One region of the Streptomyces sp. NPDC097640 genome, then DNA from elsewhere that is predicted to be linked to it. Evidence: riboswitches for the same ligand, from Rfam matches in the RefSeq annotation. Region 1 holds a riboswitch; the other holds the start of a gene.
The links. A riboswitch is a leader RNA that binds a small molecule or an ion and turns the genes downstream of it on or off. The one in region 1 is predicted to bind S-adenosylmethionine.

Region 1 (14,860 bases):
CGCCGCGCAGCGCCCGGACCGTCCTCACGTCCCGGGCGACGGCCTGATCCAGTCATCCGCCTCGCTGGGAGCGTGAGCTCGCGGGGCAGCCCCACACGAACCTCACCATGAAACGGATCTTCATCCAGTCATGCGTACCCACAACCAGTGGATCACCCGGGCCGAGACCGAGGCCGACATCCCGGCCGTCCGCGGCATCGTCCTCGCCGCCTTCGACACCCCGTACGAGGCCGACCTCGTAGACGCCCTGCGCGACGACGTGTCGTGGATCGAGGGCCTGTCCGTCGTCAGCGTCGGCGCGAACGGCTCGCCCGTCGGCCACGCGCTGCTGACGCGCTGTCACATCGACGACACCCCGGCCCTGTGCCTGGCCCCGGTCTCCGTGCTGCCCGAGCACCAGAAGACCGGTGCCGGCTCGGCGGCCATCCGTGCCGCGCTCGGCGCGGCCAGGGAGCTGGGCGAGTACTACGTCACCGTCCTCGGACACCCGGCGTACTACCCGCGGTTCGGCTTCGGCCGTGCCTCCGCCCACGGCATCGGCGTGACCCTCGACGTCCCGGATGAGGCCATGATGGCCCTCACCCTGGACGCGACCCGCCCGCTGCCGAGCGGCACCGTCCGTTACGCCGCGCCCTTCGGGGTCTAGCGGTTCGGCCGGCCGCGCGAGGGGTTCCGCCCCTCGCACGGCCGGCCGTCGGTGTTCCGGCCCGGCGACGCGTCACCACATGTCCGGGGTCGGTATCGCCTGGCTGAAGTCGCCCGCGCGCAGCGCCTCGGTGGGGATCGACCAGTGCATCCAGCCGCCTTCCCCGTCGAGGCGCCACTCGTGCCGGTCGGAGAGCTGGAGCAGGTGGTGGTATCGGTTCGAGTCGTCGCCGTTCAGCATCACCGATGAGCTTCCCGTGGGGAAGACCGGCCGCCCGAAGGCCATGTCCTCGCAGAACAGCAGGCCCGGGGGAAACCAATCGGCGTGTATCGCGCCCCTGAACATCTCCACGGCCTCGTAGTCGCCCCCCTCGTATCCCAGGTCGAGCGTGTCCCAGGCGGAATCCCAGATGTCGGGGAAGGCGAAGGCGAGTTCCGCCGCCCATGGGACGGGGGCGAAGACGCTGGACCGGGCGGGTGGTTCGGTTTCGACGGCGAGGGTGGAACGGGCCGCGATGACCCTCCCCACCTCCGGGTCCTCCGTGCCGTAGCCCGATGCCACCTCCCGGGCCGTGGGGTCGCACTGCTCGGACTCCTTGTCGAGGTGGAAGAAGTTGAGCAGGCCGGTGCCGGGTGGCAGGAGGTCGCCGAGCCAGGGGGCCAGGGCGTCGGTGTCGAGGACGGCGATCAGGCTGAGCGGGAGGTCCTCGCACATCGGCCAGGGGGTGCCGGGCTCCAGCATGGCCCTGCCGCCGAAGCGGCTGTGCCCGGCGGCCTGTCCGGGGGCGGCCTCGGTGAGCTCGAAACCGGGCCGGGCCAGGCTGATGACGCGGTCCGCGAGGTCGGTACCGAGATGTTCCGCGCAGAAGTCACGCAGAGCTGTCAGAGTGGTCCTGGGATCCATGCGAGGAGTCAACCAGGAGGGCGGAGGCTGATGCGGAATACCAAGCTCCAGGCCGTAGTCGACTCTCGGCATGTCCCCCACTGACCGCGCGCGGGTCCGTATGCCCGTCGCCGTCCATGTCCTCGGCCTGTCCGTCTTCGCCCTCGGGACCTCGGAGTTCATGCTCTCCGGGCTGCTGCAACCCATCGCCCGCGACATGGACGTCTCGATCCCGACCGCCGGGCTGCTGATCTCCGCCTTCGCGATCGGGATGGTGGTCGGCGCGCCGCTGCTCGCCGCCGCCACGCTGCGGCTCCCGCGCCGGACGACGCTGATCGCGCTGCTGGCCGTGTTCGGGCTCGGCCAGGTCGCGGGGGCGGTGGCGCCTTCGTACGGGGTGCTGTTCGCGTCCCGGGTGGTCAGCGCCCTCGCGTGTGCCGGGTTCTGGGCGGTGGGGGCGGCGGTGGCCGTGTCTCTGGTGCCGGTGAACACCCGGGCGCGGGCGATGGCGGTGATGCTCGGCGGGTTGAGCGTCGCGAACGTGGTGGGCGTGCCCGCGGGGGCGTTCCTCGGTCAGCACGCCGGGTGGCGGGCGGCCTTCTGGGCGGTGGCGGCGCTGTCGGCGCTCGGGCTCGTGGGTGTCGTCGGGCTCGTACCGCGTACGGAGGCGCCGACCGGGCAGGACCGGCCGAGGCTCCGTGCCGAGCTGTCCATCTACCGCGACCGGCATGTGTGGCTGGCGCTGGTCACCACGGCGCTCAGCGGCGGGGCGGTCTTCTGTCTGTTCTCGTATCTCGCGCCGCTGCTGACGGACGTGGCCGGGATGGACGAGGACTGGGTGCCCAGCGTGCTGGCGCTGTTCGGCGCCGGGGCGATCGTGGGGACGACGATCGGCGGGCGGATCGCGGACGCCCATCTCTTCGGCACGCTCTACGGCGGCATCACGGCCACGGCCGTCGTGCTGAGCGCCTTGGCGCTGACCGCGCACCACGCGGTCGCGGCCGTGAGCCTGGCGCTGCTGCTCGGTGTGACGGCCTTCTTCACCGGGCCCGCGCTCAACGCCCGGATGTTCAATGTCGCGAACGCCGCCCCGACCCTCGCGGGCGCGACCACGACCTCCGCCTTCAACATCGGCAACACGCTCGGACCTTGGCTCGGCGGGCTCGTCATCGACGCGGGCTGGGGCTACCCGGCCGTGGCCTGGACGGGCGCGGCGCTCGCGGCGCTCGCCGCCGGGACGACGGCGCTCGCCGCGCGGCTGCCGCATCAGGCGCCGGGCACTTCGCGCGTGATCGTCGGTTCGGAGGCACGGGAACAGGAGGCACGGGCGGAAGACGGGGTGAGCGGCCCGCTCGGGCCATGACGGTTTTCCAGCAGCGCTGGAAAACGGCGGACGGCGGCGAGGGCGAGCGTCAGGTGCGGCGTGCGGCCCACACCGTGCGCTCGGTGCGCACACTCAGATCACTGCGGCGCAGGATGCTGTGCGGGCTGTCGGTGTCGAGCAGCCGGCCGAGAGCGGTCAGGTCCTCGGCCGTCAGCGCGGATGCGATGCCGCCGCGCATGCGGCGCAGGCTGCTGAGTGCGTAGCGGCCTGCCGCGTCGGTGTGGGTCGGGCCGATGTTGACGGTGATGGTGCGTTCGTCTTCGACGATGAAGCCGGCTGTCGTCAGCTTGGCTCCCCAGTCGGCTCCACGGTGGGGGACGTGCTCGGCGTGGTGGTGGTCGAGTGCGGCATGGCAGCGCTCCTCAAGTCCGGGGGCGTCTTCCAGGGCGCCTTCGGGCAGGAACCGGGGGAAGCCGGCCAGCTCGACGACGGCGAACAGCCCGCCCGGTGCCAGCAGTTCGTGGACCTGGCGCAGGGCCCGGTCGGGATCGGCCATGTGGTGCATGGAAGCCGACGCCCAGACCAGCTCCGGAGTGTCGAGTTCGGGCCACGCCATCGCGTCGAGGTCGGCCCGAACGAGGCGTACGCGGTCGGCCGCTCCGGCTGCGGCTGCTTTCTCCCGCAAGCGGTGCAGGTGGGCGGCTGAGGAGTCGACGGCCGTCAGCTCTGCCTCGGAGAAGTGCTCGAGCAGTGCGAGGGTGCCGGCTCCGGTTCCGCAGCCCAGGTCCACGATGCGGTGGGGCGTGGTCTCGAGGGGCAGCCGGGCGATGATGGACGCGGTGTGTTCGGCGAGCACTTCCGCGTCCAGATCAAGGATCTCCGTCTGCTCGACCGCGTCGCGCTCCGGAACGTGGTATGCGCCGTGTTGTGCCGTGTGCGGCAATGGGTGGGTCATGCGGCCACGCTAAGCGGGCCATCCGCGTGTGGCCTGGTGCGTTTCGCAATGCGCAAGGAGATGGCCGGCTGGGCTGCGGAACACGCAAACAGTCACGGTGACGGGCGGTTCACCTTGTCGGCGTCCTCGCCGCGCTGGTGCCCGCGGCGGGCGTCGCGGTCGAAGACGCCGAGGATCTCGCATGGTCCGCCCTCGGCGCCGATGGCGTGCGGGAGCATCGTGGGGAACTCCGCCGCCTGGTTGGTCTCGATCCTGAAGCGCCGGTTGCCCAGCAGCAGGGTCGCGGTGCCGGACAGGACGACGAGCCATTCGCGGCCGGGGTGGGCGCGCATGCGCGAGGGATTGTCGGGCGGCGGGTTGACCATGCGCTGGCGGACGACGGTCATGCCGGGCTCCGCCCTGATGGGCCAGCGCATCAGCCCGTGGGCCGCGTCGACCATCGGGTTGAAGACGACATCGTCCGTGGCGGTCTCCACCAGCTGGTCGAGAGAGGTGTCCAGAGCGCGCGCGAGGGTGACGAGCTGGTCCAAGGCCAGGCGGCGCCGGCCGTTCTCGATGCGGCTGAGCGTGGACTGGCTGACCTTGGCGCGGCCGGCCAGCTCCTCCAGGGACCAGCCTTGGGCCACGCGCAGGGCACGGATGCGTTTGCGTACCAGGCTGTCCAGCTCGCCATCGTCTTGCGTCATGAGCAAGATTGTATGCCCGAACAGCAAGCAGCGCTTAGCGTCCTCCGTGTCCGGCCCCGCCACGGCCGGCGCTTCAGCCCTGCTGTCCTGTTGAGAGGAATCCATGAGTACGAACCAGCCCGGCCAGGTGAGCACTGAGCCGAGCGGCATCCCGGGCGAGGGCCTGCCCGGCGCGCGTCAGCGTCGCACGATCCTGATCGCCGTCTGTGTCGCGCTGATGGCCGTCATCGCCTCGGTGTCCGGGCTCGGCGTCGCCCAGCCCGACCTCGCCATCGCCTTCGGCGCATCGCAGAGCACGATCCTGTGGATCATCAACATCTACACCCTCAGCCTGGCCGCACTCCTGTTGCCGCTGGGCGCGCTCGGCGACCGCATCGGCCGCAAGCCCATGCTGCTCACCGGCCTGGCCGTCTTCGGCGTCGCCAGTGCGGCGGCAGGGCTCGCCCCGTCCGCTGCCGTCATGCTTGCCGCGCGCCTGTTCAGCGGCGTGGGCGCGGCGATGATCATGCCCATCACGCTGGCCGTCATCACCTCCACCTTCCCCGAGGAAGAACGCGGACGGGCGATCGGCGTGTGGACCGGTGTGGCCGGAGGCGGCGGCATCCTGGGCATGTTCCTCTCCGCCGCCCTGGTCGACGTGGCGAGCTGGCGGTGGCTGTTCGTCCTGCCCGTCGCGCTCGTCGTCGTCGCCTTCCCCATGACACTGCGATCCGTCCCCAACTCCCGCGAGATGTCCGGGCGTTCTTTCGACACTGTCGGCGCGCTGACCTCGGTCGTCGCCGTGGTGGGGCTCATCTTCGTGCTCCAGGAAGGCCCAGGGCGGGGCTGGACCGCGCCCGCGACCCTGCTCAGCCTGGCCATCGGTGTCATCGCCGCCGGGGCCTTCGTGGCCTGGGAACTGCGCCGCCGGGATGCCGCGCTGCTGGACGTGCGTCTGTTCGGCGACCGCTCACTGACCGCCGGGTCGGTCACGCTCCTGGCGGTCTTCGGAGTCCAAGCAGGCATCTTCGTGGTCCTCTTCCCGTTCCTCCAGGCCGTCCTCGGCTGGTCGGGTCTGCTGTCCACGCTGGCGCTGATGCCGATGGCCGTGCTGATGATGATGGCCTCCGGCCTCGCCCCCCGGCTGACCGCACGCATCGGCCCCCGAGCGACCATGGCCACAGGGATCCTTCTGGCCACGGTCGGCCTGGCGCTCATGGCCTCCTTCGTCTCCGTCGACGGCGGCTACCTGTCCGTCCTGCCCGGCATGCTCGCCATGGGCATCGGCATGGGCCTGTCGATGACGCCCTCCACCGAGGCCATCACCAGTTCCCTGCCACGCGAGCGCCAGGGCGTCGCGTCCGCGCTCAACGACGTCACCCGCGAATTCGGCACCGCGCTCGGTGTCGCCCTGCTCGGAGCGCTCCTGTCCTCCGGCTACCGCAACGCCATCGACTCCCGGCTCGCCGACGTCCCCCAGGGCCCGGCCGACACCGCGCGCGAAGGCATCGTCGGCGCCCTCGACGCCGCCCACCAGGCCGGCCCCCATGCGCAGACGCTGATCCATGCCGCCCAGGGGTCGTTCGTCGACGGCTGGCGGCACGCGATGTGGGCGGGGGTCGCCGTCATGGCTGCCCTCTTTCTCCATGTTCTCGCCCGAGGGCCGGAGCGCCCCGCCCATACTCCGGCGAACGCACCGGAACCAGCCGACGCGACCGCTCGGTAGCCCTGGACCACCGCAATGCCCCGCGCCGCGCCCGTCAGATCGTCCCGAGCGTCCCCACCCTCGCCACCGCCACCGCCGTCTTGCCGCACACCCAGTGCGGATCCGGCCCCAACTCGGGCTCCACGTCCAGCGCGTGCGGATCGCCACTCTCCGTGCAGACCGGGCACAGCGGCCAGCGGCCGTACCGCTCCAGGAGGGCGTCCTGTACGTCCTGGGCGACCAGCCCGGCCAAGTAGTCGGCCCCCTCCGGCCACTGCTCGACCCACCACCTGCGGTGCGCGATGGAGTCCTCGACGAGGGAGACGATGTCCGCCTGGGCGACCTCTCCCGCCGCGAGATCGGCGAGCACGAGCGCCCGTGCCGCGTGCAGTGCATGTTCGAGCTTCATGAGCCCCATTGTCACCTTTGCGCACAACCGGCGCCCGTCGGTGAGCGCGCCGGGAGGTAGGGAGCGGCGCAGGACGAGCCCCCGACACGGGCTCGGGACGGACCCTTGACGGCCCCCGGACGATGAAAATACCTTTCAGTGGTGAGCAGCAAGCTGAAGGAAACTTTCACCGTGCCCGAAGCCACTCCGCCCGCCCCCGCCGCCCTCGCGGCCAAGGTCCGTACCCTCGCGCCCTCCATGACCCGCTCGATGCAGCGCGTCGCCGAGGCCGTGGCGGGAGATCCGGCCGGCTGTGCCGCGCTCACCGTCACCGGGCTCGCCGAGCGCACCGGCACCAGCGAGGCCACCGTGGTCCGCACCTCGCGCCTGCTCGGCTACCCCGGCTACCGCGATCTGCGCCTCGCGCTGGCCGCCCTCGCCGCGCAACAGGCGGCCGGGCGCGCCCCGGCCGTCACGGCCGACATCGCCGTCGACGACCCCATCGCCGACGTCGTCACCAAGCTCGCCCAGGAAGAGCAGCAGTGCCTGGCCGACACCGCCGCCGGGCTGGACACCGGCCAGCTCGAAGCGGCCGTCGGCGCGCTCGCCACCGCCCGCCGGATCGACGTCTACGGCGTCGGCGCCTCCAGCCTCGTCGGCCAGGACCTGGTTCAGAAGCTGCTGCGCATCGGCCTGATAGCCCATGCGCACGCCGACCCGCACCTCGCGGTCACCAACGCCGTGCAGCTGCACTCCGGGGACGTCGCCATCGCGATCACCCATTCGGGCCGTACCACCGACGTCATCGAGCCCCTGCGGGTGGCCTTCGAGCACGGAGCCACCACCGTCGCGATCACCGGCCGCCCCGACGGCGAGGTCGCCCAGTACGCGGATCTCGTGCTCACCACCTCCACCGCCCGCGAGAGCGAGCTGCGCCCGGCGGCCATGTCCAGCCGCACCAGCCAACTCCTCGTCGTGGACTGCCTCTTCATAGGTGTGGCGCAGCGTACGTACGAGGCGGCCGCCCCCGCGCTCGCCGCCTCGTACGAAGCCCTCGCCCACCGGCATGACCCCCGGCCCGGACCCCGCTGACCGAGCGCTGACCGAGTCGGGACACCCCCGTTGACACCCCGTACCGGAAAGAGCCGCTTCGCCATGACTTCCGCCGCTGACCAACAACAGCTGCGCGCCCAGCTGGACACGCTCACCACCGAGGCATTCCGCCCCGAACTCGCCGAAATCGACCGGCTGGAGACCATCGAGATCGCCCGCATCATGAACGGCGAGGACGCGGCCGTGCCCGCGGCCGTCGCCACCGAACTGCCGCGGATCGCCGCCGCCATCGACGGCATCGCCGAGCGGATGGCCCGCGGCGGCCGGCTGATCTACATGGGTGCGGGCACCGCCGGGCGGCTCGGCGTGCTCGACGCCAGCGAGTGCCCGCCCACCTTCAACACCGGTCCTGGCCAGGTCATCGGGCTGATCGCGGGCGGGCCCGCCGCCATGGTGACCTCGGTCGAGGGCGCCGAGGACAGCAAGGAGCTGGCCGCCGCGGACCTCGACGCGCTCTCCGTCGGCGCCCAGGACAGCGTCGTCGGCATCTCCGCCTCCGGCCGCACCCCGTACGCGGTCGGCGCGGTCGAGCACGCCCGCCGGCTCGGCGCGCTCACCGTCGGCCTGTCCTGCAACGCGGGTTCGGCGCTCGCGGCGGCCGCCGAGCACGGCATCGAGGTCGTGGTCGGGCCGGAGCTGCTCACCGGCTCCACCCGGCTGAAGGCGGGCACGGCCCAGAAGCTGGTGCTCAACATGGTCTCGACCATCACCATGATCCGGCTGGGCAAGACCTACGGAAATCTGATGGTCGATGTGCGCGCCTCGAACGACAAGCTGCGGGCGCGCTCGCGCCGTATCGTCTCCCTCGCCACCGGGGCCCCCGCCCCGCGGATCGAGGCCGCGCTGGCCGCCAGCGACGGCGAGACGAAGCACGCCATCCTGGCCATCCTCGGCGAGGTGGACGCCCCCACCGCCACCCGGCTGCTGACCGAGTCGGACGGCCATCTGCGGGCCGCGCTGGAGGCCGCGCGCGGGTGACCGCGCTTACGGGAAGAGTGTGCTGAAACGCCGTCGGGGCGGCACCCGGAAGAGGGTGCCGCCCCGACGCATCAGATCCATGCGGACCCGATGAGGACGGTCGATCGACGGAAGGCGTCGATCAGAAGTCCATGTCACCGCCCGGCATGCCGCCCGGAGCGCCCGCCGCGGCGGCCTTCTCCGGCTTGTCGGCGATGACGGCCTCGGTGGTCAGGAACAGCGCGGCGATCGACGCGGCGTTCTGGAGCGCGGAGCGCGTGACCTTGGCCGGGTCGATGATGCCCTCGGCGATCAGGTCGACGTACTCACCGGTCGCGGCGTTGAGGCCGTGACCCGGGGTGAGGTTGCGCACCTTCTCCACCACGACGCCGCCCTCGAGGCCGGCGTTGACCGCGATCTGCTTCAGCGGGGCCTCGAGCGCCAGGCGCACGGCCTGGGCACCGGTGGCCTCGTCACCCTCGAGCTCCAGCTTCTCGAAGACCGAGACGGTCTGGAGCAGGGCCACGCCACCACCGGCGACGATGCCCTCCTCGACGGCGGCCTTGGCGTTGCGCACCGCGTCCTCGATGCGGTGCTTGCGCTCCTTGAGCTCGACCTCGGTGGCGGCACCGGCCTTGATGACGGCCACGCCGCCGGCCAGCTTCGCCAGGCGCTCCTGGAGCTTCTCCCGGTCGTAGTCCGAGTCCGAGGACTCGATCTCGGCGCGGATCTGGTTGACGCGGCCCTGCACCTGGTCGGTGTCGCCGGCGCCGTCCACGATGGTGGTCTCGTCCTTGGTGACGGTCACCTTGCGGGCGCGGCCCAGCAGGTCGACGCCCGCGTTCTCCAGCTTGAGGCCGACCTCCTCGGAGATGACGGTGCCACCGGTGAGGATGGCGATGTCGCCGAGCATGGCCTTGCGGCGGTCACCGAAGCCCGGGGCCTTGACGGCAACGGACTTGAAGGTGCCACGGATCTTGTTGACGACCAGGGTCGCCAGGGCCTCGCCCTCGATGTCCTCGGCGATGATCAGCAGCGGCTTGCCCGACTGCATGACCTTCTCGAGCAGCGGGAGGAGGTCCTTCACGCTGGTGATCTTCGAGTTGACGATCAGGATGTACGGGTCGTCGAGCGACGCCTCCATACGCTCCATGTCGGTGGCGAAGTACGGGGAGATGTAGCCCTTGTCGAAGCGCATGCCCTCGGTGAGCTCGAGCTCGAGCCCGAAGGTCTGCGACTCCTCGACGGTGATGACGCCTTCCTTGCCGACCTTGTCCATCGCCTCGGCGATGAGCTCGCCGATCTGGGTGTCGGCGGCGGAGATGGAGGCGGTGGAGGCGATCTGCTCCTTGGTCTCCACGTCCTTGGCCTGCTCGAGCAGCTGGGCGGAGACGGCCTCGACGGCCTTCTCGATGCCACGCTTGAGGGCCATCGGGTTGGCGCCCGCGGCGACGTTCCGCAGGCCCTCCTTGACCAGCGCCTGGGCGAGGACGGTCGCGGTCGTCGTGCCGTCACCGGCGACGTCGTCCGTCTTCTTCGCGACCTCCTTGACCAGCTCGGCGCCAATCTTCTCGTACGGGTCCTCGAGCTCGATCTCCTTGGCGATGGAAACACCATCGTTGGTGATCGTGGGGGCGCCCCACTTCTTCTCGAGGACGACGTTGCGACCCTTGGGGCCGAGGGTGACCTTGACGGCGTCGGCGAGCTGGTTCATCCCGCGCTCGAGGCCGCGCCGCGCCTCCTCGTTGAACGCGATGATCTTGGCCATGTGAAGTGGTCCTCCCAAGACGGGGTGGATTGCTCCGGACCGCGCCTGGCGCCCGCGACGGACGGCCTGTCTGCCGTGCGGTTCCTTGCCCCGCATGGCCTGACGGACCTCACCGACCCGATCCTTCTGTCACTCTCACCTTCAGAGTGCTAACGCCAATGATTAGCACTCGACCCCTGAGAGTGCAAGCGCCCGAAGGGCTACGGGGTGGGGCAAGGTGGTCGTGAGCGGCCGTCGGCGCGCACGTCAACACCCATGCGAACACGCATGTCAAAGGGCCCGTGCCCCTAGGGGGTACGAGCCCTTTGAACGGTCCAGTCAGTGCCTCGCGTCGGCGCTTCAGCCAACAGCCACGCGGACCATGTCCGCCTGCGGCCCCTTCTGGCCCTGCGAGATCTCGAACTCGACCCGCTGGCCTTCTTCGAGGGTGCGGTAACCGTCCATCTGGATCGCGCTGTAGTGGACGAACACGTCCGCACCACCGTCGACCGCGATGAAGCCGTACCCCTTCTCCGCGTTGAACCACTTGACGGTGCCCTGAGCCATTCCTAACTCCCCTATTGCTGGCCCCTGCGCAGGACCGCACTCCGCGGACCCGGGTCAGACCTCACCCCCCGGTCGTGGGGGGTGTGCGCCGGAACGCGTCGACCGCCGCTGAATGTATCTGTCCCACTGCCCTGTGCAACAGGTCAATCGGACGAGAATTCTGGCGACGGTCGATCGGTAATAAGTGGAGAATTCCCGGGAATTCGGGGCAAGTCGGGCCAGGCATAAGGGAATCAACCCGACAATTCGCGCGCACACTTTACGCACAAGTTGACGAGTTCTCATATGCGGCCGCCAATGAGGCCGACAGAAGGGGAACGGCTCAACTGTAGCGCGATTCAACACACGGAATCGCCCGGTCCGTTTCTATCAGGACCGGGCGATTCCGTTTACCTCGGGGGTACGGCCGGCTCACATCGGCCCGTGGCGTGGCCACAACCGGCCTGTGGCGGGGGAGCGACCGGCTCAGCAGCCGCCCGCGACCGCCGGAATGATCGAGACACCGGCGCCGTCCGGAGTCGCGGTCTCCAGGCCCTCGGAGAAGCGAACGTCGTCGTCATTGACATAGACATTGACGAAACGCCGCAGCTTGCCGGTGTCGTCCAGGACGCGGGCCGCAATGCCCTGGTGATTCCGGTCCAGGTCCGCGAGGACCTCGGAGAGGGTCGCACCCTCGGCACTGACCTCGGCCTGCCCGCCGGTGTACGTACGCAGGATGGTGGGGATCCGGACATTGACGCTCATGAGGGTTTCACCTTCCAAGGGAACTGCTGCGGGGGGCGAGGGCGAATTCGAGGGGCGAATTCAAGCCAGCTGGTTTGAGCGGGCCCGATTCAGGCCAGACCAGCTTCGCGGAACGCGTCGAGGCTGGGGCGGATCACCGCCGTGGGTCCACTCGTCGGGGCGACCGCGTCGAGCGTCTTGAGGCCGTCGCCGGTGTTGAGCACGACGGTGGTGAGGGTGGGGTCCAGCACCCCGTTCTCGAGCAGCTTCCTCGCCACGCCCAGGGTCACCCCGCCGGCGGTCTCCGCGAAGATCCCCTCCGTACGGGCCAGCAGCTTGATCGCGTCCACGATCTGCTCGTCGTTCACGTCCTCCACCGCCCCGCCCGTGCGGCGCGCGATGTCCAGGACATACGGCCCGTCCGCCGGGTTGCCGATGGCCAGCGACTTGGCGATGGTGTTCGGCTTCTGCGGCCGCACCACGTCATGGCCCGCCTTGAAGGCGGTGGAGACCGGGGAGCAGCCCTCGGCCTGGGCGCCGAAGATCTTGTACGGCTTGTCCTCGACCAGGCCGAGCTCGATGAGCTCCTTCAGCCCCTTGTCGATCTTCGTCAGCTGCGAGCCCGAGGCGATCGGGATGACGAGCTGGTCCGGCAGCCGCCAGCCGAGCTGTTCGCAGATCTCGTACGCGAGGGTCTTGGACCCCTCCGCGTAGTACGGGCGGAGGTTGACGTTGACAAAGCCCCAGCCCTCGCCCGCCGGGTCGCCGATCAGCTCGCTGCAGAAGCGGTTGACGTCGTCGTAGGTGCCCTCGATGGCGACCAGGTCACCGCCGTAGATCGCGGCCATGACGACCTTGCCCTGCTCCAGGTCGTGCGGGATGAAGGTGCAGGAGCGCAGTCCCGCGCGGGCGGCCGCGGCGCCGACCGCGCCCGCGAGGTTGCCGGTGGAGGAGCAGGAGAGGGTGGTGAAGCCGAAGGCGCGGGCGGCCTCGACGGCCTGGGCGACGACGCGGTCCTTGAAGGAGTGCGTCGGGTTCCCGGAGTCGTCCTTGATGTGCAGCTCGCCGGTCACGCCCAGCTCGCGGGCGAGGTTGTCGGCCTTCACCAGCTTGGTGAACCCGGGGTTGATGTTGGGCTTGTCGGCCACGTCCGCCGGGACGGGCAGCAGCGGGGCGTAGCGCCAGATGTTGTTCGGGCCCGCCTCGATCCGTCGGCGCAGCCCCTCCGGGTCGCCGGTCGGCAGGTCGTACGCGACCTCGAGCGGCCCGAAACACTCCACACAGGCGAAGATCGGGCCGAGGGGGAATCGCTCACCGCACTCACGGCAGGACAGTGCGACGGCGGGGCCGAGCGAGACGGAGGAACCGGAAGAACCCGAAGAACCCGAAGAATCGGTGGAATCCGAAGAAGCGTTGGAGCTTTCGACAGCTTGCACAGCCATGGGAGGCGAGGCCCTTTCTCCTCATCTTCCTCACGGCGCATCTCGCCGCGAGCCGGAATTGGCACCTTCCCGAGCCGGGGCCCCGCTTCGCGTAAGAGCGCAGGACCGGCCGGAGGGTTGCCGGGGCTTCAACGGGCCGTTCCCTCTGCCCCTCTGGATGAGCGGTATGACGCCGGGCACGGCCCGGCGTTTTTGTCGCACGCGGACCCCCGACATACGACGGTCACGTGCGTTGTTCAAGACTGTAACCGAAGGCCTGGATGGTTGAGATAGTCGTCCGAGGCGCGAGATGGGTCACAGCTGACGCGCGCCAGGCACAACAGGGAGGCATGGCCGTGCTGGAAGAGGTGGAACGCTGGCTGAAGGAGCGGTCCTGGTCCGCCGGCGACCGTCCGCTCGACCGCCTGCTGGCCGCCAAGCGCGCCACGGGCAGGACCGTGAGCGTCGTCCTGCCCGCCCTCAACGAGGAGGCGACGGTCGGCGAGATCGCCGCGGCCATCCGCCGCGAGCTGATGGGCGAGGCCGCCCCGCTGGTCGACGAGCTGGTGGTGATGGACTCCGGGTCCACCGACCGCACCGCCGAGGTCGCCGCGGCGGCCGGGGCGAGGGTGGTGCACCGCGACGCCGTGCTGCCCGAGCTGCCCGCGCTGCCCGGCAAGGGCGAGGTGCTGTGGCGCTCGCTGCTGGCGACCAGCGGCGACATCATCTGCTTCATAGACGCCGACCTGCGGGAATTCGACGCGCGCTTCGTCTCCGGGATCGTCGGCCCGCTGCTGACCGACCCGGACGTACACCTGGTCAAGGGGATGTACGACCGGCCGCTCGGCAACGCATCCGGCCAGGGCGGGCGGGTCACCGAGCTGGTCGCCCGGCCACTGCTCAATCTGCACTGGCCGCAGCTGGCCGGTTTCGTACAGCCGCTCGGCGGCGAGTACGCGGCGCGCCGCTCGCTGCTGGAGCGGCTGCCCTTCCCCGTCGGATACGGGGTGGAGCTGGCCATTCTCATCGACTCGCTGCACACGGTCGGACTCGGCGCGCTCGCCCAGGTCGACCTCGGCGTGCGCAAACACCGCCACCAGGACCCGCAGGCGCTCGGCCGGATGGCGGCCACGATCTACCGCACGGCCCAGCTGCGGCTGGCGCGCGGGCATCTGGTGCGGCCGCGGCTGACCCAGTTCGACCGGGACGAGGGCGGTTTTGTGGCGCGGACGAGCGCCGTGGACACGGAGGAGCGGCCGCCGATGATCGAGATCCCGGAGTACGCGGAGCGGCGGGCGGCGTGAGGGGGAAGAAACCGCACGCACGTTTGCGCGACGCGTGGGGTGGCTAGGTACGCGACATGGCCTCTGAGCACAGTGCTGCACAGGTCCTCGTCGCGTCCAACCGCGGCCCGGTCTCGTACGCCCTGCGGGAGGACGGATCGCTTGCCCCCAAGCGCGGCGGCGGCGGGCTGGTCTCCGGCCTCAGCGCCATCGGGCCGGACGCCGGCGCGGTGTGGGTCTGCGCGGCGCTGGGCGACGGCGACCGCGAGGCGGCCCGGCGGGCCGGGCCCGGCCATCTGGACCCGGACGACACCGGCGGACAGCTGGTGCGGATGCTCGACATCGCGCCGGAGATCTTCGACGCCGCGTACAACGGCATCGCGAACTCGGTGCTGTGGTTCGTCCACCACCTGCTCTACCAGACGCCGCTGGAGCCGGTCTTCGGCGCGGAGTTCCGCGCCCAGTGGGACGCCTACCGGACGTA
Region 2 (14,860 bases), on a different contig from region 1:
GCCTCAGGGTTGACGATGACGCGGTCGGCGGCCGCGCCGTGGCCCCCGCCGACCTCGCCGGTGGTGACGGCCGCGATACCGCGGTAGCCGCCTGCGGACGCGCCCAGCAGGGCGGCCATCCGGTTCAGGGAGGCGGGCACCTGCACCACCACCCGCCCGGCCCAGGCGTGCGGCCACACCTTCCGCAGGGCGGTCACCGCCCGGTCCGCGCCGGCCGCCACCTCGCGCAGCCGCCGCCGGTCCTGGCCCACGCCGAGGACCAGGCTGTGCTCGCCGCGCACCGCGGTCACCGCGCCCTGGTCCCACAGCTGCACGGAGGTGCGCCGGCCGCGCTCCTCGCCGTCGTCGGAGGCCACGTACCAGCGCCCGTCGCGCCGGGCGAGGGTCAGATACTCCTCGGCCACGACCGGCGCGGTGTCGTACCCGGAGAGCCGGTAGCGCAGTTCGACCCGGGCGGCGATGCGCCGGCCCTCGCCCAGCGAGGGGGTGAAGCCGCCGGTGTCCACCAGGTGGTAGGTCCAGGAGCGCAGCGGCACGGCGGCCAGGTTGGTGAACATCCGCCGCTGCTCGGCCCGATAGCGGGCGGAGCTCCCGTCGACGGTGGCCAGGAAGGCGTCCGCGTCCCGCTCGCGGATCGCCGCGGCCCGCCGGTCCAGCAGCCGCTGGACGGCCTGCCCGTCCCGCCCGGCGGCGTCGTCGGGGGGCGGGACGCCGCCGCAGCCGGTGAGCGCGGCGGCCGACAGAACACTGAGCGCGCACAGCGCCACCCACCGCCCGGCCCGCCGTCCGGCCCACGATCCGGCCCGTCCGCTGCCCGCAAGCCGTCCGCCCGGCCACCACCTACCCGCCACGCCGTAGATCGTACGAGGCTCGCGGACCGGAATCAGACGCGCGTATCAGACACGTGTGATGGCCGAAATCGGCATCATCCCGACCGGGTCGTAGCGCACCCGCGCCCCCGGGTAGGGCGCGTGGATCACCTGTCCGTTGCCCGCGTACATCCCGACATGGCCCGCGTCGGAGCGGTAGACCACCAGGTCGCCGGGGCGGATGCGGCCGAGCGACACCTGGTGTCCGGCGGACGCCTGCTGCTGGGAGGTGCGCGGGATCGCCACCCCGGCCCGCCCGTACGCCCATTGGGTCAGCCCCGAGCAGTCGAAGGCGGTGGGCCCGGCCTGCCCCCACGCGTACGGCTGGCCCACCGCCCCCTGGGCGGCCTCCAGCGCGGCGGCCGCGCGCGGCGAGGACGGCGGCAGGTCCGGCACTCCGGCCTGCCCGCCCGCGCCGAGCGGGCCCTGGAGATAGGCCGCGCGCGCGGCGGGGGGCAGGGCGTTGAACAGCCGGCGCGCCGTGGCCAGCTTGTGCCGTACGGCCCTCTTGTGGCGGACCACGGCCTCGCGGCTGTGCTCCAGCCGGGCGAGCCTGGCCGCCGCCTCCGCGCGCTGCTGGCGCAGCGTCCGCTGGGCGCCCTCGAAGAGCTTCAGCTGCCCGGCCTGCCGCTTGCCGATGCGCTCCAGGGTGGCGGCCTTGGCGAGGTAGTGGGCGGGGTCCTCGGAGAGGATCAGGGCGAGGCTGGGGTCGACCCCGCCGGAGCGGTACTGCCCGCCCGCGAGGGCGCCGAGCGCCACCCGCATCCGGTTGACCCGCTCCTGGCCGCGGGCGACGCGGTCCTGGATCCGGTCGACCTGGCGGCGCAGCCCCTGGGCGTGCGCCTCGGACGCGTTGTACCGCTCGGTCGCCCGCTCCGCCAGCGCGTAGAGCCGCTGGACCGCGCCGGGGGTGGCGCCGGGCGCCGTGGCGTCCGGCGAGGGGTCGTGCGGCTCGGCGCCGGCCGGCACCGCCGACAGCGCGGCCGCCGAGGCCACGGCGGCCGAGACGGCGGTCAGGGCGGTGGCCCGGCCCAGGGTGGTGACCCGGCCGCAACCCGGCCGCGCGGCACCGGACCGCGCCGAACCGGGCGCCGGCGAGCCGGACGAGGAAGAACCGGGCGACGCGGAACCGGGCGAGGAAGCACCGGGTGAGGAGGAACCGGGCTGAGAGGAACGCCGACAGGACGCCATGGGAAAGCCGCACTCCCTTCCACTGTGTGGGAAGAACTGCGCGCAGACAGTAGCCGTACGATCGCGCACGGTCCAAGAAGCGCAGCGGGCACACAATGTGACACCCCGCCGGAGACGCAGGTCACCGGCGGGGTGGAAGCTCAGCGGAGGTTGTCGGCCGCTCGCGGATTTCCCCCGAACGGACGGTTCGGGGGAGAGCCGGTCAGACCCGGACGCCGAACATGAACGGCATGTTGTCCATCGACTCGTAGCGCACATTCGCGCCGGGCTTGGGGGCGTGCAGCACCTGGCCGTTGCCCGCGTACAGGCCTATGTGGTGCAGGTCGTTGTAGAAGAGCACCAGATCGCCCGGCTTGAGGTCGCCGCGGCCGATGCGGGTGCCGGCGTTCGCCTGGTCCTGCGAGATACGCGGCAGGGAGACGCCGGCCTGCCCGTACGCCCAGCCGGTGAGGCCGGAGCAGTCGAAGGAGGACGGGCCGGTCGCGCCCCACACATAGGGCGAGCCTATCTTCGTCTTCGCGGCGGCCAGGGCCGCGGCGGCGCGCTGCGAGTCGGGCACGTCGTTGCCCAGGTTCGCGCGCTCGTTGGAGCGGTTGGAGCGCTCCTGCTCCTTGGCGGCGAGCGCGGCCCGCTCCTTCTCGGTGAGGGTGTTCAGGAGCTGCTGGGCCTTGGAGAGCTTGCCCTGGATCTCCTTCTTCTTCTCACCCAGCGCCTTGCGGGTGTCCTCGAGGTCCTGGAGCTTCGTGGACGCCTCTTCGCGCTGCTGCTTGAGCGTGCGCTGCTTGTCGGCGATCTTGCGCAGCGACTCGGCCTGCTTGCCGCTCAGCTGGTTGAGAGTGGAGGCCTTGTCGAGGTAGCTGTCCGGGTCGGAGGAGAGCAGCAGCTGCACGGAGGGGTCGATGCCCCCGGAGCGGTACTGCGCGGTGGCCATCGAACCCAGGCTGTTGCGGAGCTTGTTGAGGTCCTCCTGGCCGCGGGCCACCTTGTCCTGGAGCTCGCCGACCTGCTTCTCCAGCTTTTCCTTCTTCTCCTTGGCGCCGTTGTACTTCTCGGTCGCCTGCTCGGCCTGCTCGTAGAGCGTGTCGACCTGCTCCTTGACGTCCTTCTTGTCCGCCTTGGGCGCGGCCTGGGCGGCCTGGGAGGAGAGGGCGACGGCCGCGGCGGCGGTCGCGGTGAAGACGGTCACCCGAGTACGGCTCGGCTGCTTGGGTCGACGGTGGGACGCCACGAAGGCGAGCTCCTTCTTCCTCCAGCCGCCTACCGGGTGATGAGGGGTCAAGACCCCGGCTCCACGAAACAAGCGCGCGGACTCGGCGGTACCCCCGCTGACACCCCGGATGAGTGATCAACCGTGCGGAGGTTCGAGCTGACCATAGTGACCTCGTCGTGATCCGTTCAAATCCCACCGACAAAAAAGTCGGTCTGGAGGCGCATCTTTTACAAACATCACACCGACCGTAACGGTCAGTTGACGCTCCGCAGGCGTCAACCGCCCCAACGGGGCACCCCCGGCGCCACTCAGGTACGCGCGAGCCGCTTGAGCAACAGAGCCGAGGAGACCGGTCGCGCCCCGGCCTTCGCCACCCCGTCGGCCACCTCGCGGTCCGTGGAGACCACGACCACCGGCCGGCCCGGCGGCTCGGCCCGCACCAGCTGCCTGATCAGCTCGTCCGCGGTCACCCCCGGCTTGCTGAACAGCACCCGCACCCCGCGCGGCGGCGCCAGCAGCACCGGTGCCGCCAGCTCCGCCCCGTCGAAGACACAGGTCATCTCCGCGCCCGTCTGGGCCGCCAGCCCCGCGAGCCCGCCCAGCAGCCGCAGCCGCTGCTTGTCCAGCGGCATCGTCGGATAGCCGGTCTTGGTGACGTTGTAGCCGTCCACCACCAAGTGGGCCTGGGGCAGCGCGAGCAGCTGGTCCAGCAGCGCGGGGTCCATCTCGGAGAGCGCCCTGGTCGCTATGTCCTTCGGCGTCATCTTGCCCGGCTCCACCGCGTCCACCGCGTCCGCCGGGCGCATCGACGCGGGCGGCAGCGCCAGTTCGCGCCGCAGCCCCTGCGCCGCGTCCAGCACCGTGTCCAGCAGCAGCCGCACCCGCATGTCCTCGACGCTGCGCCCCTCGCGGGCCGCCCGCCGGCTGGCCTCCAGCGCCGACTCCGTCTCCGCGAGCCGGGCCCGCAGCCGCCGCGCCTCACCCTCCGCCGTGGCCTGCCGCACCGCGGCCGCCGAGCGTACGGAGTCCAGCTCCGCCACGGCCTTGCGCAGCGCCGCCTCGCCGCGCTTGACGTCGCTGAGCGCGCTGCGCAGCTTCCGGTGCAAGGTGTCCGATTCCTTGCGGACCGCCTCCAGCTCGGTGCGGGTCCGCTCGGTCTCGGTGCGCGCCGCGGCCCGGGCCTCGACGAGCTCCTCGCGCAGCCGCCGCAGTTCGCGCTCCGCCTCCTCGCCGGCCCGCTCGGCGGAGACCCGTTGCGCCTCCTCGCCCGCGGCCTCGACCAGCTTGACCCAGCCGACCGGCCGCAGCACATAGGCGAGCGCCGCGACGTCCTCCGGATCGGCGGCGGCGGGCGGCGAGCCGCCCTCGATGGCCTCGGCGAGCTCCGCCTGGGTCTCCCGCAGCCGCCCCGCGATCCGCTGCCGGAAGACCGGGTCGGACTCCACGGTGGCGGCCATGGCGTTGCCCGCGAACTTCGCCCGGCGGGTCGGGGTGAAGCGGGCGTACTGCCGCAGCTGGGCCGGGAGCTCGGTGACCGTCAGACCGCCGAACGCGTCCGCGACCAGGGCCACGACCCGGCGCCTGACCCCCTCCGGCAGGGGGCGGTCGAGCGCCTCGGCGACGCTCTCGGCGTCACCGGCCGAACCGGGGTCGCCTGTCCGCTCCACCACCTGTCACCGCTCCGTTCTCAGGCGCCCGCGCTTCTCAGGCGCCCGCGCTCGCGCCCGGACGATCGACCAGCTCGATCTGATCGACCGCGTTGCACCAGCGGCAGCGCACCGACTCAATGGTCTCATTGACCACCTCGCGCTCCTCGACCTTGGGCTCCCCGCCCAGGTCGAGATGGACGTACTCGACGACCTTGGTCGAACGCGTCACATCGAACCGCGTCAGATTGCCGCACAGAGTGCAGCGCCAGCGGGTCTCGGCTGTCGGCAGGGGCACGGCCATGGGGTCCTCGTCCGTCCTCGTCTTGATTCCACTCTCGCACTTCGGCGTGGAGTAACCCTACGGCCTGAGCCCTGCCCCGCGCCGAGGCCAGGTGCGCTCCCGGCCCGGCCCGGACGACGGCGAGGCACTCTGGGCAGGTTGCGCCCGATACGCGATGATCTGCCCATGATCGAGACGTCGGAGGGGTCCGGCGGCGGGGCAGGCCGTCCCCTGATGACGTACGCCCTCATCGCCGCCTGCTGCCTGATCTTCGCCGTGGGCCCGGCCTCCGGCCTCAACCCCGGCTATGGCACCGGGAGCGAGCTGCTGCGGGCCCAGACCGGCCATTTCGAGCGCTGGGGGGTGGTGCCAAGCGCCCTGTGGAGCGGCGCGCCCGCCGAGCCGCTGACCCCGCTGACGGCGCTGTTCGTCCACGGCAACTGGCTGCATCTGCTGGGCAACATGCTGTTTCTGTACGTCTTCGGGGCGATGGCCGAGGAACGCATGGGACGGATCCAGTTCGTGCTCTTCTACCTGGCCACCGGCTATCTGGCGCTGCTCGGCTACGCCGCGGCGCATGCCGGCTCCACTCAGACCCTGGTCGGCGCCTCCGGGGCCATCTCCGGAGTCCTCGGCGCGTTTCTGTGGCTCTTCCCCCGGGCCCGGGTGACCAGCCTCTTCCCGTTTCTGTTCTTCCTGCCACTGCGCTTCCCCGCCTGGGTGGTGCTGATCTTCTGGGTCGCGCTCCAGTGGCTGGCCGCCCGCGGGGCCGACGACCGCCCCGGGGTCGCCTACCTCGCCCACCTGGTGGGGTTCAGCCTGGGGTTCCTCTACGCGTGGGTCCGCTTCGGACGGGCGACTAGAGTGAGCGGGGCAGTCAGGTCCAGCGAGGGAGAAAGCCAGCCGTGATCACTTCGATCGTGCTCATCAAGACCGACGTGGACCAGATCCCCGAGATCGCCGAGAGGATCGCCGCGATCGACGGCGTGAGCGAGGTCTACTCGGTCACCGGGGCGCACAACCTGATCGCGATGGTGCGGGTGGCCCGGCACGACGACCTCGCGGACGTCATCCCGGGCCGGATCAGCAAGGTGCCCGGCGTGGCCTCCACCGAGACCCACATCGCCTTCCGCACCTACTCCCAGCACGACCTCGAGGCCGCCTTCGCGATCGGCCTCGACGGCTGAGTTCGCGCCATTTCGCGGCTCAGCCGCGGTCCGGGACGCAGCGCCCGTCCTCGGTGCGGTAGCTCCACTTCGCGCCGTCCCGGACCAGCTCCTTCACCGCGCCCACGAACCGCTCGACGTGCTCGTCGGGGGTGCCCGCGCCGAAGCTGACCCGGATCGCGTTCAGCGACCGCTCCCCCGGCGCGGCCTCCGGCGCCCCGCACTCGCCCGCCTCCCCGGGCTCGCCGCCCAGCAGGGTGCGCACCAGCGGATGCGCGCAGAACAGGCCGTCGCGCACGCCGATGCCGTACTCCGCGGAGAGGGCGGCCGCGAAGTGCGAGCTGTTCCAGCCCTCCACCACGAAGGAGATGACCCCCACCCGGGGGGCGTCGTCGCCGAACAGCGACAGCACCCGCACCTCGTCCACCTCGGCCAGCCCCTCACGGACCTTGGCGATCAACCGCCGCTCACGGGCCACCAGGGACTCGAACCCGGCCTCGGTCAGCGCCTTGCAGGCCGACGCGATCGCGTACGCCCCGATGACGTTCGGCGAGCCGGCCTCGTGCCGGGCCTCGGTGGTGTGCCACTCCACCTCCACCCCGCCGTCGTCCCTGCGGGCCACCTTGCGGCTGGCCCCGCCGCCCGCGAGATACGGCCGGGCCTCGCGCAGCCAGTCCGCGCGCCCCGCCAGCACGCCCGCCCCGAACGGCGCGTACAGCTTGTGCCCGGAGAACGCGACCCAGTCGACGTCCAGGGCGGCGATGTCCACGGGGTGGTGCGGGGCCAGCTGGGCCGCGTCCAGCACGATACGGGCGCCGTGCGCATGGGCCACCTCCGCCAGCTCCCGCACCGGCCACAGCTCACCGGTCACATTCGACGCACCGGTCACACAGACCAGCGCCGCGCCCGCGTCCGTGCCCGCCTCGGCTCGCCACGCGGCCAGCGCCCGCTCCAGCGTCTCCACGGCCTGCCGCGGGGAGCGCGGCGCGCTCAGACAGCCGACCTCGATGCCCTCCCGCTGCTGCCACGGCAGCAGCGAGGCGTGGTGCTCGGTCTCGAACACGAACACCCGGGTGCCCTGCGGCAGCGCGGCGGCGAGCAGATTGAGCGAATCGGTGGTGGCGCGGGTGAAGACCACCTGGTCGTCGGGGCGGCAGCCGAGGAAGGCGGCCACCTCCTTGCGGCTGTTCTCGAACAGGTCGGTGGACAGCTGCGAGAGGTAGCCGGCGCCGCGGTGCACGCTGCCGTAGTACGGGGCGTAGGCCGCGATGTCGTCCCAGACCCGCTGGAGGGCGGGGGCGCTGGCGGCGTAGTCGAGTGCGGCGTAGTCGACCTCGCCGCCCGTGACGAGCGGGACCAGGACGTCCCGGCCGAGGACGGGCAGCGGGGTGTGGGTGGCGGTGGTGGTGGCGGCAGCGGTCGCGGACATGGCGAAGTCTCCCGGGAGGGCGAAGAGTTGAATGCGTCACGCGTGCGTGCGGCAGCCCGCCGTCGGGCACGCGGAAAGAAGCTCAACGCGCGGGCGAAGTCGGCACCGCGCCGGTTGAGGGGAACAAGGGGCCGTCGGCCCTAGCGCATTCGCTGCATCACGGAAGAACTCCCTCGACGACCAGGACCCCTGGTTTTCGCGAGGGGTCCGCGCTTGCCGCAGACCTCGCTGCCTGCGGCCTGGTCATCACCCGGGGCACCCCGCCACGGACGGAGGGTTGCCGGACAGCGGGCCGGGGCCGAAGTCGCTGTCGCTCGTGACCTGCGCAGGAGTATGCCACGCCCGCCCGAAGCCCGAACCCCCTGTCCGCGATACGGACAACTCCGCCTGCGGCGGGCCTCAATCGCCGGACGGGCTAGAACTAGCCCGTCCGGCGATTGAGGACCGGGGTCCGGGGCGGAGCCCCGGTTGTGGGAAGGGGCGGGGAGGGGACAGAGCCCGCCGCAGGCGCGGGGCCGGGGTGCGGCCCGCACCAGACCCGGGCGGAGGCCGCATCCGGACCGCCCGCCGCAGGGCGCTACGCGTTCGTGGCCAGAACCCACCGCTCCAGCGCCGCCCGCGCCGCACCCGAGTCGATGGACTCCGCCGCCTTCTCCATGCCCGCCGCGATCCGCTCGGGCAGCGGCTTGCCACCCGTCCCGCCCTCCAGCGCGACCAGCCCCGCGGCCGAGTTGAGCAGCACCGCGTCCCGTACCGGGCCGCGCTCCCCCGCCAGCAGCCGCCGCGCGACATCCGCGTTGTACGACGCGTCGGCGCCGCGCAGGGACTCCACCGGGGCCAGTTCGATGCCGACGTCGCGCGGGTCGAAGGTCTCCTGGCGGACGGTGCCGCCCTCGACGACCCACACCTGGGAGGTGGAGGTGATGGTCAGTTCGTCCAGGCCGTCGTCGCCGCGGACCACCAGCGCGGAGGAGCCGCGCTCGGCGAGCACCCCGGCCAGGATGGGCGCCATGCGGATGTCGGCGACCCCGGTGGCCTGGGCGCGCACCCGGGCGGGGTTGGTCAGCGGGCCGAGGAAGTTGAAGATGGTGGCGATGCCGAGGTCGCTGCGCGCGGTCCCGACATGGCGCAGCGCGGGGTGGAAGTGCGCCGCGAAGCAGAAGGTGATGCCGGCTTCCTCCGCGACCTCGGCCACGCGCGCCGGGGACAGGTCCAGGTTGACGCCGAGCTTGCCGAGGACGTCGGAGGAGCCGCTGGCGGAGGACCAGGCGCGGCTGCCGTGCTTGACCACCTTGGCCCCGGTGCCCGCCACCACGAGCGCCGACATCGTGGAGATGTTGACGGTCTTGGCGCGGTCGCCGCCCGTGCCCACGATGTCCACGGTCGGCCCGGGCACCTCGATCACGTTCGCGTGCTCGTACATGATCCGGACCAGCCCGGACACCTCCGCCACGGTCGCGCCCTTGGCGCGCAGCGCGACCGCGAAGCCGGCGATCTGGGCGTCGCTGGCCTCGCCGCGCATGATCCGGTCCATGACCCAGGCGGTGTCGTCGGCGGTGAGGTCCTGGCCGAGCAGCAGCGAGTCGAGTACGTCCGGCCAGGTGCGGGCCGTCGCGCGGTTGTCGCCTCCGGCTGGGGTCACAACGTCCATGGTCCGCTCCTGGAACTCGGCTGGTCAGGGCTGGGGCCTCATAGCTCGGCTGTGCGACGGCCCCCGGCAAGCCTATCGGCCCCGTCGGCGCGGGCCGGAGCGGTTCGAGAACGGCCCAGGGCCCCGGGCCGGACCGTGTGGTCCGGGCCGGGGCCCTGGGGTGTGTGGCGTACAGCTGAGGTGTTCGCTCGGGGGATCAGTGGTGGCCGTGGCCGCTGGTGATCTCCTTGTACTCCTCGGCGGTCGGCTTGGGGATGACGTTGTCCCCGCCGTAGTAGCCCTTGGACAGCTTGGCCCGGAGCTTCTCCGACCGCTTTATCTTCCGGCGCACACCGTTCTCGTCGACCTCGGGGCCGACCTCGAGCGGCTTGGGCTGCTCATGCTGGGTGAGCATGTGCAGGTCCTCCTGCGAGAGCGGCGCGTGCACCTCGATGAACTCGCCGTGCGGCAGCCGCTTGATGATGCCGGTCTCGCGCCCGTGCAGCACCTTGTCCCTGTCGCGCCGCTGGAGACCCAGGCAGACCCGCTTGGTGATGATGAAGGCCAGCACCGGGCCGACGAAGAAGCCGATCCGGACGAACCACGTGATCGAGTTGATCGACAGGTGGAAGTGGGTGGCCCACAGGTCGTTGCCACCACCGATCAGCATCACAAAGTACGCGGTCAGCCAGGCGACACCGAAGGCGGTACGGGTCGGGGCGTTGCGCGGGCGGTCCAGGATGTGGTGCTCGCGCTTGTCGCCGGTGATCCAGGACTCGATGAAGGGGTAGACCCCGATCGCGAACAGGACCAGCGGGAAGAGCACGATCGGGATGAACACGCCCAGGATCAGCGTGTGGCCCCACGCGGTGATCTCCCAGCCGGGCATCACACGGACCAGACCCTCGGCGAAGCCCATGTACCAGTCGGGCTGGGCGCCGGTGGACACCTGATCCGGACGGTACGGGCCGATGGCCCAGATCGGGTTGATGGTGGCGACCGCGGAGAGGATCGCGATGACACCGAAGACCAGGAAGAAGAACCCGCCCGCCTTGGCCATGTAGACCGGCAGCAGAGGCATGCCGACGACGTTCTTCTCGGTCTTGCCGGGCCCGGGGTACTGCGTGTGCTTGTGGTAGAAGACCAGGATCAGGTGCGCCACCAGCAGGCCGAGCATGATGCCCGGCAGCAGCAGGACGTGGACCGGGTAGAGCCTGGGGATCAGGTCCATCCCGGGGAACTCGCCGCCGAACACGAACATCGAGATGTAGGTGCCGACGACCGGGATCGACAGGAACACGCCCTCGATGAACCGCAGACCGGTGCCGGAGAGCAGGTCGTCGGGGAGCGAGTAGCCGGTGAAGCCGGTCAGCATGCCGAGGAAGAACAGCAGGAAGCCGAACAGCCAGTTGATCTCACGCGGCTTGCGGAACGCGCCGGTGAAGAAGACGCGCATCATGTGCACGAACATCGCGGCGAGGAAGATCAGCGCGGCCCAGTGGTGGATCTGCCGGATGAGCAGACCGCCGCGCACCTCGAAGCTGATGTCGAGCGTCGAGGCGAACGCCTCGGACATCCGCACGCCCTGCATCGGGACGTACGGACCGTGGTAGACGACCTCTTCCATGCTGGGGTGGAAGAACAGCGTCAGATACACACCCGTGAGGATGATGATGATGAAGCTGTAGAGCGCGACCTCACCCAGCATGAAGGACCAGTGGTCCGGGAAGATCTTGCGCATGTTGGCCTTGGCCAGGTTGTAGATACCCAGCCGGCCGTCCGCCCAGTCGGCGACGCGCTCGCCCGCGGGGGCCTTGCGGCCCCGCGCCTGCGTCTCAGTTGCAGTACTCATCCGCGCTCCCAGTAAGCAGGACCGACGGGCTCCGCGAAGTCGCCCTTGGCTTCGAGGTAACCGTCCTTGTTGACGCCGATCCGCAGCTGCGGCAGGGCGTGCCCGGCCGGGCCGAAGATCACGCGGCCGCCGTCGGAGAGGTCGAACGTCGACTGGTGACAGGGGCACAGGACGTGGTGCGTCTGCTGCTCGTACAGGTTGATCGGGCAGCCGACGTGGGTGCAGATCTTCGAGAACGCCACGATGCCGTCGTGCGACCAGTCCAGCTCGCGCTTGTCCTTGATGTTCTCCGGCTGGAGCCGGACCAGCATCAGGGCCGCCTTGGCGATCTGCGTCTGGAAGTCGTGGTCCGCCTCGCTCATGCCCTCGGGCATGGCGAAGGTGAGCGAACCGACCGAGATGTCCTCGGGGCGCAGCGCCCCACCCGTGTTGTAGTTCATCAGGCGCTTGCCCTTGGCCCACTTGGTGTGCCGGAGCTTGTCGCCCGGCAGCGGGCCGAGGTCGCGCAGCAGCACCAGGCCGGAGAGCGGCACCAGGGCCAGCGCGCCGAAGAGGGTGTTGCGGGCCAGCTTCCGCCGGCCGAAGCCGGACTCTTCCGCGCCGGCCCGGAAGTCCTCCAGGACCTTGGCCTTGACCTCGGGCTCGGCCTCGATCGGGTGGCGCTCGTCGGCGATCTCCACGTCCGACATCAGCGTGCGGGCCCAGTGGACCGCGCCCGCGCCGATGGCGAAGAGGGCGATGCCGAGGCTCAGGCCGAGCGAGAAGTTCAGCGCGCTGATGTGGCCGAGCGGGAAGACATAGATGATCTGGTCTACCGGGAAGGCCACATACGAGGCGATGAAGGCGATCGTCGCCAGCATCGAGACCGTGAAGAACAGCGCGACCGTGCGCTCGGAGCGCCTGGCGACCCGCTCGTCGATGTCCTGCTGACGGTGCTCGTGCGGGGGCAGACCCGGGTCGGCGAACGGGTTGTCCGCCGTCTCTACCGCGCCGCCCTGTCCCTGCCCGTGTGGCAGGTTGTCTTCTGTTTGTGAAATGTCGTGGCTACTCATGACTTCTTGGCCTTTGCGGTCCGGGCGGCGACCCAGATGGTCAGGGCGATCATGGCCCCCATGCCGAAGACCCAGCCGAACAGACCCTCACTCACCGGGCCCAGGCCGCCGATCTCCATACCGCCGGGGGTCGCGGTCTTGTCGCTGTTGACCGTGTCCAGGTACGCGATGATGGCCTTCTTCTTCTCCTCCGGCAGCGTGGTGTCCGGGAAGGAGGGCATGTTCTGCGGGCCGGTCTGCATGGCCTCGTAGAGGTGCTTCGCGGACACACCCTCCAGGGACGGCGCGTACTTGCCGTTGGTCAGGGCGCCGCCCTTGCCGACGAAGTTGTGGCACTGCGCGCAGTTGGTCCGGAAGAGCTCACCGCCCTCGGCGATGTCCGCGCCGGCCGGGTTGTACTGCTCCTTGGTCGGAGTCACCGGGCCGGGGCCGAGCGAGGCGATGTACGCGGACAGCTGCTGGATCTCGGCGTTCGAGTAGATGTTCCTCTTCTTCGGCACCTGGGCGCCGGGCTGCTGCGCGGGCATACGACCGGTGCTGACCTGGAAGTCCACGGCGGCGGAGCCGACGCCGACCAGGCTCGGACCGTCGGTCGTACCCTGACCGCCGGTGCCGTGGCAGCTGGCGCAGCCGACGGCGTAGAGCTTCTTGCCCTCCTCGATGGCGAGGGACTGGGCGGAGCTGTCGTCAGCCTTGGCCTCGCTCGGCGAGAACGCGGCGTACAGCCCCCCAGTGACCGCCAGCGCGAAGAGTAGGACGACGAGCGCAGCCAGCGGATGGCGCCGTCGTGCGGAGAGCTTTTTCACGGATTACCCCGGTGTCAGGATCTTCTGCGTCGATGCGATGAGGACGTGGTGCCGGTGCGGCGACCGGTTTACTTGATCAAGTAGATCGTGGCGAAGAGGCCGATCCAGACGACATCGACGAAGTGCCAGTAGTAAGACACCACGATGGCCGCCGTCGCCTGCTGGTGGGTGAACCTCTTGGCCGCGTACGTCCTGCCCAGGACCAGCAGGAAGGCGATGAGTCCGCCCGTCACGTGCAGTCCGTGGAAGCCCGTGGTCAGGTAGAACACCGAGCCGTACGGGTCGGACGAGAGCGACAGACCCTCGTGCTTGACCAGTTCGGTGTATTCGAAGATCTGACCGCCGACGAAGATCGCGCCCATGATGAAGGTGATCACGAACCAGGTGCGCAGCTTCTTCACGTCGCCGCGCTCGGCAGCGAAGACACCGAGCTGGCAGGTGAGGGAGGAGAGCACCAGGATCGTGGTGTTCGTCGCGGAGAACGGGAAGTTCAGCGCGGACGCCATTTCCTTCCAGTGCTCTGCGCCGGTCACCGACCGCAGGGTGAAGTACATCGCGAAGAGGGCCGCGAAGAACATCAGCTCGGAACTCAGCCAGATGATGGTTCCGACGCTGGTGAGGTTCGGCCGGTTGACCGTCGGGTGCGCGTGCCCGGTATCTACTGCTGTTGCTGTCGCCACGACCGACATTATGTCGGTCGCTTATCCAGCCCTCACTCCCGGGGGTACCGTTCGGAGTGTCAAGGGCATCGATGCTGCTCGTACGGCCGGTTGTGGCCGGTGGTACGCCGGCTGTCCCCGCGGTGGCCGGACGGACCCGCGGCCGGTCCGCGGCCGGTCCCTCGAAGGAGGGAGGGGCTTGCACGCCCCCTCCTCCCCAGGGCTGTACGGGAGTAGCATCCGCGCCAGGAGTCCACCCATGTAACGCGGAGGAACGATGCAGCCGACCGCCACGGTGCTGGTCTACAGCGATGACTCGGGCACCCGTCAGCAGGTGCGGCTCGCGGCCGGACGCCGGCCCGCCCCCGACGTCCCGCCCGTGGAGTTCGTGGAGTGCGCGACCCTCCCCGCCGTCCTCTCGGCCCTGGAGGACGGCGGCATCGACGTGTGCGTGCTGGACGGGGAGACGGCTCCCGCGGGCGGCATGGGGGTCTGCCGGCAGATCAAGGACGAGATCTTCCGCTGCCCTCCGGTGCTGCTGCTGATCGGCCGCCCGCAGGACGCCTGGCTGGCCACCTGGAGCCGGGCGGAGGCCGCGGTCACCCACCCGATCGACCCGGTGGCCCTCGCCGACGCGCTGGCGGGGCTGTTGCGCAAGCGGCTCGCCGTGGACGCCTGACGGGTCGGCTGCCACCGGGTCGGCTGCCACCCGTCACACCTGGGGACGGAGCCTGGCCGACTCGGCCGGGGCGCTGCCGTCGGGCGGTGCGGTGGCCACGGCACTGCCCGCGCGCCACTTGTCCCAGCCCACGTTCCAGTCGCCGAAGCCGTTGTCGAACGCCGTCATCATCGCTCCGCGGCTGTTGACGACCTTGACGATGTCGCCGAGGCGCACGGTGTCGAAGAACCAGCGCGCGTTGTCGTTACTCATGCCGGTGCAGCCGTGGCTGACGTTGGCCGCGCCCTGCGAGCCGGTGGACCAGGGCGCGGCGTGGACGTACTCGCCGCTCCAGGTCACCCGGGCGGCCCAGTGGACCAGCAGGTCGTAGGAGTTGCCGAGGCCGATG

Region 2: linked by a shared signal. The riboswitch ahead of ABTY62_RS25370 (aminotransferase class V-fold PLP-dependent enzyme) and the one ahead of thrC (threonine synthase) in region 1 are both predicted to bind S-adenosylmethionine.

What each region holds. Positions count from the first base shown of each region.
Region 1 is NZ_JBEOSB010000010.1:1,156-16,015, reverse strand. It holds gene ABTY62_RS17330 (GNAT family N-acetyltransferase) at 131-646, shown strand; gene ABTY62_RS17325 (DUF1963 domain-containing protein) at 719-1,549, opposite strand; gene ABTY62_RS17320 (Cmx/CmrA family chloramphenicol efflux MFS transporter) at 1,650-2,891, shown strand; gene ABTY62_RS17315 (class I SAM-dependent methyltransferase) at 2,941-3,807, opposite strand; gene ABTY62_RS17310 (helix-turn-helix domain-containing protein) at 3,900-4,493, opposite strand; gene ABTY62_RS17305 (MFS transporter) at 4,597-6,198, shown strand; gene ABTY62_RS17300 (DUF8819 family protein) at 6,233-6,595, opposite strand; gene ABTY62_RS17295 (MurR/RpiR family transcriptional regulator) at 6,728-7,657, shown strand; gene murQ (N-acetylmuramic acid 6-phosphate etherase) at 7,721-8,656, shown strand; gene groL (chaperonin GroEL) at 8,778-10,403, opposite strand; gene ABTY62_RS17280 (cold-shock protein) at 10,743-10,949, opposite strand; gene ABTY62_RS17275 (MoaD/ThiS family protein) at 11,415-11,693, opposite strand; gene thrC (threonine synthase) at 11,783-13,114, opposite strand; SAM riboswitch class I at 13,133-13,278, opposite strand; gene ABTY62_RS17265 (glucosyl-3-phosphoglycerate synthase) at 13,450-14,397, shown strand; gene ABTY62_RS17260 (alpha,alpha-trehalose-phosphate synthase (UDP-forming)) at 14,454-14,860, shown strand, end outside.
Region 2 is NZ_JBEOSB010000016.1:167,227-182,086, reverse strand. It holds gene ABTY62_RS25405 (hypothetical protein) at 1-767, opposite strand, end outside; gene ABTY62_RS25400 (C40 family peptidase) at 897-1,865, opposite strand; gene ABTY62_RS25395 (C40 family peptidase) at 2,263-3,288, opposite strand; gene ABTY62_RS25390 (NYN domain-containing protein) at 3,579-4,940, opposite strand; gene ABTY62_RS25385 (hypothetical protein) at 4,975-5,220, opposite strand; gene ABTY62_RS25380 (rhomboid family intramembrane serine protease) at 5,386-6,108, shown strand; gene ABTY62_RS25375 (Lrp/AsnC family transcriptional regulator) at 6,105-6,386, shown strand; gene ABTY62_RS25370 (aminotransferase class V-fold PLP-dependent enzyme) at 6,406-7,794, opposite strand; SAM riboswitch class IV at 7,999-8,116, opposite strand; gene trpD (anthranilate phosphoribosyltransferase) at 8,372-9,445, opposite strand; gene qcrB (cytochrome bc1 complex cytochrome b subunit) at 9,642-11,276, opposite strand; gene qcrA (cytochrome bc1 complex Rieske iron-sulfur subunit) at 11,273-12,328, opposite strand; gene qcrC (cytochrome bc1 complex diheme cytochrome c subunit) at 12,325-13,134, opposite strand; gene ctaE (aa3-type cytochrome oxidase subunit III) at 13,203-13,823, opposite strand; gene ABTY62_RS25340 (hypothetical protein) at 14,071-14,472, shown strand; gene ABTY62_RS25335 (L,D-transpeptidase) at 14,506-14,860, opposite strand, start outside.